Regions from separate parts of the Buttiauxella gaviniae genome, predicted to be linked through region 1. Evidence: predicted binding sites of a transcription regulator. Region 1 holds the regulator's gene; each other region holds the start of a gene.
The links. Region 1 encodes sigma-54, which starts transcription at its own class of promoters, with help from an activator protein. Its sites were predicted from a motif close to GTTGGCACANNTTTCGCTNT; they were not measured.
Positions count from the first base shown of each region.

Region 1 (2,272 bases):
GAGGAATGGCGATACCATTTCCGATACCGGTACTGCCCATGCGTTCACGCGTCAGCACGGCCTCGAAGACCACTTGTGGCGGTAGCCCGAGCTGCTTTGCCGCCAGCTCACTGATGATTTCCAGTGCGCGTTTTTTACTCTGGCAATGTACGTTGGTACGCGTACATTCCTGGTTCAGGACATTACTTAGTTGTAGAGCAGAATCGTTGTTCATCATAAGTTCACCTAAGCACCCTGTTATGCTAACGGCCCGTTACACCAGGTAACGAGCCGTAGATGCCGAAACAGTTGCTCGGATTATCAGTGTTGTTTTAGTTTATCTTTATGTTTGGTTAACTGGCGCGCCAGTTTATCAATCAGACCATCAATTGCCGCATACATATCCTGGCCATCAGCGCTGGCATGAATTTCTCCGCCATTCACATGGAGTGTTGCATCGGCAATGTGTGTGACCTTTTCCACCTTTAACACAATGTAGACCTGGTTAATTCTTTCGAAGTACTGCTCCAGTTTGGCAAACTTCGTACTCACAAAATCGCGCAGTGCGTCAGTGATTTCGACGTTATGTCCTGTAATGTTGAGCTGCATAGTGTCTTCCTTATCGGTTAGGTCACACCAGTTGTTTACGCTGGTTTGACGGTGGTATGGATAAAGACTCTCGGTACTTCGCAACAGTGCGGCGTGCCACCATGATCCCCTGATCGGATAGCATAGTCGTTAACTTACTATCACTCAGAGGTTTCGCAGGATTTTCCGCCGCGATTAACTTCTTAACCAGTGCTCGGATCGCCGTTGAGGAAGCTTCGCCACCCCCTTCGGTATTCACATGGCTTGAGAAGAAATACTTCAATTCAAAAATGCCGCGCGGGCTATGCAAATACTTTTGCGTCGTCACACGGGAAATGGTCGATTCATGCATTTCGACCACTTGCGCGATATCCGCAAGAACCATGGGTTTCATGTGTTCTTCGCCATGCTCGAAAAAGCCTTGCTGTTGTTCAACGATGCAACGGCTGACGCGCAGCAGCGTATCATTGCGGCTTTCAAGGCTTTTAATCAACCATTTCGCTTCTTGCAGGTTACTGCGAATAAATTGCGAATCGCTGTCATTGCGGGCGTTGGTGCCCATCGCTGCGTACTGCTGATTTATTTTCAGACGCGGAATACTGTCTGCGTTGAGTTCTACAGTCCAGCGGCCGTGAAGCTTTTTGACCAGAATATCGGGAATCACGTATTCGGGTTCACTCGTCTGAATGGACTGGCCTGGACGTGGATCCAGAGACTGAATCAGGCACATTGCTTCTTTCAGGACTTCTTCTTTCAGACGCGTGACGCGCATCAAGCTACGGAAGTCATGATTGGCGAGCAAATCTAAATGATCGCTTACGATCAGGCGAGCTTCTGCCAGCCACGGTGTTTCGCGGCTGAATTGTGAAAGTTGGATCAACAAGCAATCGCGCAAATCGCGAGCCGCGACGCCGACCGGGTCGAAACGCTGCACGCGTTTAAGAACGGCTTCCACTTCGTCGAGGGTGATTTCGTCATCACCCATGCTTTCCAGAATTTCTTCAAGCGAAACCGTGAGATAACCCATCTCGTCTACGGCATCGACAATAGACGTGGCGATAGCGGTGTCGGTGTCAGAAAACGGAGTGAGATCGACTTGCCACATCAGATAGTCCTGAAGTGACTGCGTTGTTTCTCCCTGATACACCGGCAATTCGTCGTCAATGTAATCTGTTCCAGTGCCCGATGGCGTACCCGCGGTATAGATTTCATCCCAACTGGTATCCAGCGGTAACTCGTCAGGCATCTCTTTTTGTTCGAGCGCCTCGCGAGTGTCTAATGCTTCAATTTCACGAACTTCCTGAGTATCAATTTCATCATGCAGATCGGTTTGCTCAAGCAGGGGGTTACTTTCCAGTGCTTGCTGAAGTTCTTGCTGTAGCTCTAACGTCGATAGTTGCAACAGACGAATCGCCTGCTGCAACTGGGGAGTCATAGCAAGTTGTTGGCTAAGCCGTAATTGCAAACCTTGCTTCATATTCAGAGCGAGCGTCCTCAGGTGTATACTCGTCATACTTCGAACTGCAGGGGCTTTGTCTGCACTCCCTTGCCGCCTACCTGCAACTCGAATTATTTAGAGTATAAATATTATGATCTTTCCTACCCTATCAGAGTCTGAACTCTTCGCCCAGATACACGCGCTTCACATGCTCGTCTTCCAGGATCTCAGCTGGCGTACCATGGGCGATTAAATGGCCCTGGCTTA
Region 1 covers NZ_JBFMVT010000002.1:1,407,733-1,410,004, reverse strand. Annotated here, with positions in the region: gene ptsN (PTS IIA-like nitrogen regulatory protein PtsN) at 1-217, opposite strand, end outside; gene hpf (ribosome hibernation promoting factor) at 301-588, opposite strand; gene rpoN (RNA polymerase factor sigma-54) at 611-2,044, opposite strand; gene lptB (LPS export ABC transporter ATP-binding protein) at 2,175-2,272, opposite strand, start outside.

Region 2 (2,272 bases), 1.5 Mb from region 1:
GCCGTGGGAACCAAATGCGCTACCGCGTTTGTTGCGAAAACGCAGGCCGGTCATCTCTTCAACCAGACCAGCAATTTTCGGCATCATCACGTTATTCATGGTTGAAGTACCTACCAGCACGCCTTTAGAGCGGAATACGTTGGTCAGAACTTCGTTTTTATCGCTGCGGGCGACGTTAAAGATTTTCACCGCGACACGTGGATCAACTTCGGTGATGCCCTGCGCGATGGCGTCCGCCATCATGCGGGTGTTGTTGGACATGGTGTCGTAGAAAATCGTGATGCGATCTTCCTGATAATCCGCAGCCCATTTCAGATACAGTTCAACGATTTGCGTTGGGTTTTCGCGCCATACCACACCGTGAGAGGTGGCAATCATATCCACTGGCAGATTAAAACCGAGGATTTCGGTAATTTTTGGCGTTACCAGGCGGCTGAACGGTGTCAGAATGTTGGCGTAATAGCGTTGGCACTGTTCGAACAGTTCGCCCTGATCCACTTCGTCATTAAACAGGTGTTCGTCGCAGTAGTGCTGACCAAAGGCGTCGTTACTGAACAGTACTGCGTCGCCGGTCATGTAAGTCATCATGCTGTCAGGCCAGTGCAGCATTGGGGTTTCAACGAAGATCAGTTGTTTACCGTTACCGATGTCCAGGCTGTCACCGGTTTTCACCACGTTGAAGTTCCATTCTGGATGGTGGTGGTGACCGTTGATAGAATCCACGCCGTTTGCGGTGCAGTAAATGGGTGTGTTCGGAATGTGGGACATCAGCTCGGAAAGCGCACCCGCGTGGTCTTCTTCCGCATGGTTGATGATGATGTAATCGATTTTGTTCAGATCGATTTCACGTGCCAGGTTCTGAACAAACTCGCGGCTAAATTTATGATCGACGGTGTCGATCAGCACATTTTTTTCTTCCTGAATCAAATAGCTGTTATAGCTGCTTCCGCGCAATGTTTTGTATTCGGTACCGTGAAAATCGCGTACTTCCCAGTCACGTTGACCAACCCATTGAATGTTGTTTTTAACTAAAATAGCCATTTGTCAGTACCTCAAAAAGAAATTAAAAAATGATGCTCGTACCTGACATAATACAAATGGCGTGCCAACTTTTTATTTTATTGATTTATAACGATTTTTAAAAACAACGGTCAAATGGGGTTGTCAAAAAGACAGTCTCAAATAATGTCAATTTAACAATGTCATTGTCTTTTTGACTATCGAAAGCTAGAGTGATTGCCTCTCTTTCTGGAGCTTTTTATGAGTCTTTCAATTACCTCCCTTGCCAATATTGCCATTGACCTGCAAAGCGGTATTTCTCATCAGGACCGATTTGCCCGTTTGATACGTACGCTGCGCCAGCTTTTAGGCAGCGACGCTACGGCGTTACTGCGTTATGAATCGCGTCAGTTTCGCCCGCTGGCTATAGATGGCCTGGCGGCCGATGTGCTGGGGCGGCGTTTTGATCTCGACGAACATCCGCGCCTGGAAGCCATTGCTCGTGCGGGGGACGTGGTGCGGTTCCCGGCGCAGAGTGAATTGCCCGATCCTTACGATGGCCTGATCCCCGACCATACCGATCTGAAAGTCCATGCCTGCCTGGGCCTGCCACTGTTTGCCGATCAGAACCTGATCGGGGCGCTCACGGTGGATGGTATGGACCCCGCGCAGTTCGACCATTTCAGTGATGAAGAATTGCGGTTAATCAGCGTATTAGCTGCGGGGGCGCTAAATAATGCCTTGCTAATGGAACAGCTCGAGAATCAAACCTCTGCGGTTACTGCCGCACCGATCATGGCCAAAACAGGCAGCGGCGAAATGGTCGGGTTGTCTGCGGGAATTATGCAGCTCAAGAAAGAGATAGAAATTGTTGCGGGTTCCGATCTGAACGTGCTGATCACCGGGGAAACCGGCGTGGGCAAAGAGCTGGTGGCGCGTGCGATTCACAGTGGTTCGGCCCGTGGGGCAAATCCGCTGGTCTATCTAAACTGCGCAGCACTACCGGAAAGCGTGGCGGAGAGCGAACTGTTTGGCCACGTAAAAGGGGCATTTACCGGCGCGATTCACCACCGAACCGGAAAGTTTGAAATGGCGGATAACGGCACACTCTTTTTGGATGAAATAGGGGAGTTGCCTTTAACCCTGCAAGCCAAACTGCTGCGGGTTTTGCAGTATGGCGATATTCAGCGTGTGGGCGATGACAGCAGCCAGCGTGTAAATGTCCGCGTGCTGGCGGCGACAAACCGCGATCTTAAACAGCACGTGCTGGCTG
Region 2 covers NZ_JBFMVT010000002.1:2,949,582-2,951,853, forward strand. Annotated here, with positions in the region: gene norV (anaerobic nitric oxide reductase flavorubredoxin) at 1-1,041, opposite strand, end outside; gene norR (nitric oxide reductase transcriptional regulator NorR) at 1,261-2,272, shown strand, end outside.
Region 2: a site for sigma-54 is predicted at 1,091-1,110, ahead of norV (anaerobic nitric oxide reductase flavorubredoxin). Genes of this name have one in related genera too.

Region 3 (2,272 bases), 1.4 Mb from region 1:
CTTTCTGGTTTGAGACTGAACGCCGCCCCTCGGTTTTGCCATAAAACACCCGTTTTGGGCAGCACCACGCCGCTGCCGAACTCATGATAAATGCTCTGGATAAACGAGACCGCTAAACCGCTGCTGTCAATGACGCCCATCCAGACCGTGTCGCCAGGCCCTTTGCCGGTTCCCCAGGCAGCGGCTTTTGTGTCGTCAATTTCTGCGGCAAGTGCGCTGAGCGGCGCAGGATCTAACAGGCTTTGAATCGAGGTGGTGATATGACGCGGATCGGTGATGTATTGATCGCGCAGCGCAAAGGCTTTTTTGGTCGCCTCAACGATGCGATGAACGGTTTGCGTTTCGTTTGCTTGCGCCATATCCAGATTATCGGTGATCCCCAGGATCGCCAGCGAAACCAGCCCCTGAGTCGGCGGCGTCATATTATAAATATCGCCATGCTGGTGGCTAAGATGCAGAGGAATACGGCGTTTTGCGCGCTGGGCTGCAAGATCCTGCCGATTTATAGGGATGCCTGAATCCGCGAGTTCTTCAGCGATTAGCACTGCTAAAGGGCCGCGATAAAAACTCTCCAGCCCTTCGACGGTCAGGCGCGTCAACGTTTCGGCAAGGCGTGGCTGAGTAAAACGGCTCCCGGCTGGTGGAATTTCACCGCGGTCTAAAAAAGTCTCAGCAAAACCGGAAACATTCACCAGCTCGTCATATTTGCTGCAAGTCGCCAGCGCCTGGGACTGTGTGACGGGAATACCATCTGCCGCATAACGAATGGCATCAGCCAGTAAACGAGAGAGGGGTAATTGCCCCCCACCAAGCTGTGCGGCGATTTTGAGGGCTTCGTCCCAGCCGCTTAGAGTACCGGGTACGGTCAACGCGGATTTTGGCCCGCGATGAGGAATGGATTGCTCGCCTGCGTAAAATTCCAGTGTTGCGAGCGAGCCCGCAGAGCCGCTGGCGTCAATCGCAATGGGCTCACCTTCTGGCGGTACAATCAGCCAGAAACCGTCGCCGCCAATGCCATTCATATGGGGATAGACCACGGCGATGGTTGCGGCGGCGGCAACCATCGCTTCAATAGCATCACCTCCGTGACGCAGCACCGATAACGCGGTTTCGCTGGCCAAATGGTGCGGGGTGACGGCCATGCCGGAAGGTGCCATATTGCTTTGCATCATTATTTACTCTCTCAGAACGGAAGCCCGGTGTTATCTCTAAGCAAGAGATGTTCCAGGTTGCGCAGTGAGTTTCACTGTGCCAGGCTCGGGTGAAACAAAAGTTACAGAGGTCGCAATGAAACAATTAGATGAGCGCTTGAGAGCGACATACGAGCAGCTTTCCCCGCAGGAACAAAAGGTTGCCGCATTTATTGTCGACCATTTTGATGACCTGATTAGCTACAACAGCGCAGAACTTGCTCGCCTTTCTGGCGTATCGAAGGCCACGGTAAGCCGTTTGTTTAAACGTCTGGGTTATGAGCGCTACAAAGATATGCGTGAGGAGCTGCGTACCCTGCGCCAGAGCGGAATGCCGCTTACGGAAAACCGCGATGCTGTGCAAGGTAACACGTTATTAGCACGTCACTACAAGCAAGAAATGGCGAATCTGACGCAGTGGGTCAATCTGCTGGATGCGCAGCAATTCGCAGAAGTTGTGGCGGCGATTAATCATTCAAAACGCATTTTTATCATTGGGTTACGGAACTCATGGCCGGTTGCTATGCACTTGCGCCAGCAGTTATTACAGATTCGGAGCGATGTCTGGTTATTGCCTCAACCCGGCCAGACGCTGGCGGAAGAGGTGGTGGATATCAGCGAGCAAGATTGCGTTATTGCCATCGCGTTTCGTCGCCGCCCACGCATTATCAAACCTTTGCTGGCGAATCTGCATAAACGTCAGGTGCCGCTGCTGGTTATGAGCGAAGCGCAGGGCTCAGGCCTTACGCCTTACTGCCGTTGGCATTTTGCCGCTCCACTCGATAGCGTTTCTGCTTTCGACTCCTACAGCAGCGCGATGAGCCTCGTGAATGTGTTAGCGAATGCCGTGCTGCATGAAGCGTTAACTACGGGCCGCCAGCGTATTCATCATATCGCTGAGCTGTATGCAAAATTTGATGAGCTAGAACAGCGTTAGCGCACTTTATTGGTGCATTTGCACACATCATGGGAGCCATTCTGGTTCAGCTTATGATTCCAGAAATCCTTATTTCACAAGAAATAGAGCTTATTGCTTAGTTTGTCATTCATGAATGCGGGTGGCACATTAGTTGCAGAATATT
Region 3 covers NZ_JBFMVT010000002.1:2,821,120-2,823,391, forward strand. Annotated here, with positions in the region: gene AB1E22_RS13710 (gamma-glutamyltransferase family protein) at 1-1,172, opposite strand, end outside; gene AB1E22_RS13715 (MurR/RpiR family transcriptional regulator) at 1,288-2,127, shown strand.
Region 3: a site for sigma-54 is predicted at 1,210-1,229, ahead of AB1E22_RS13710 (gamma-glutamyltransferase family protein). Genes of this name have one in related genera too.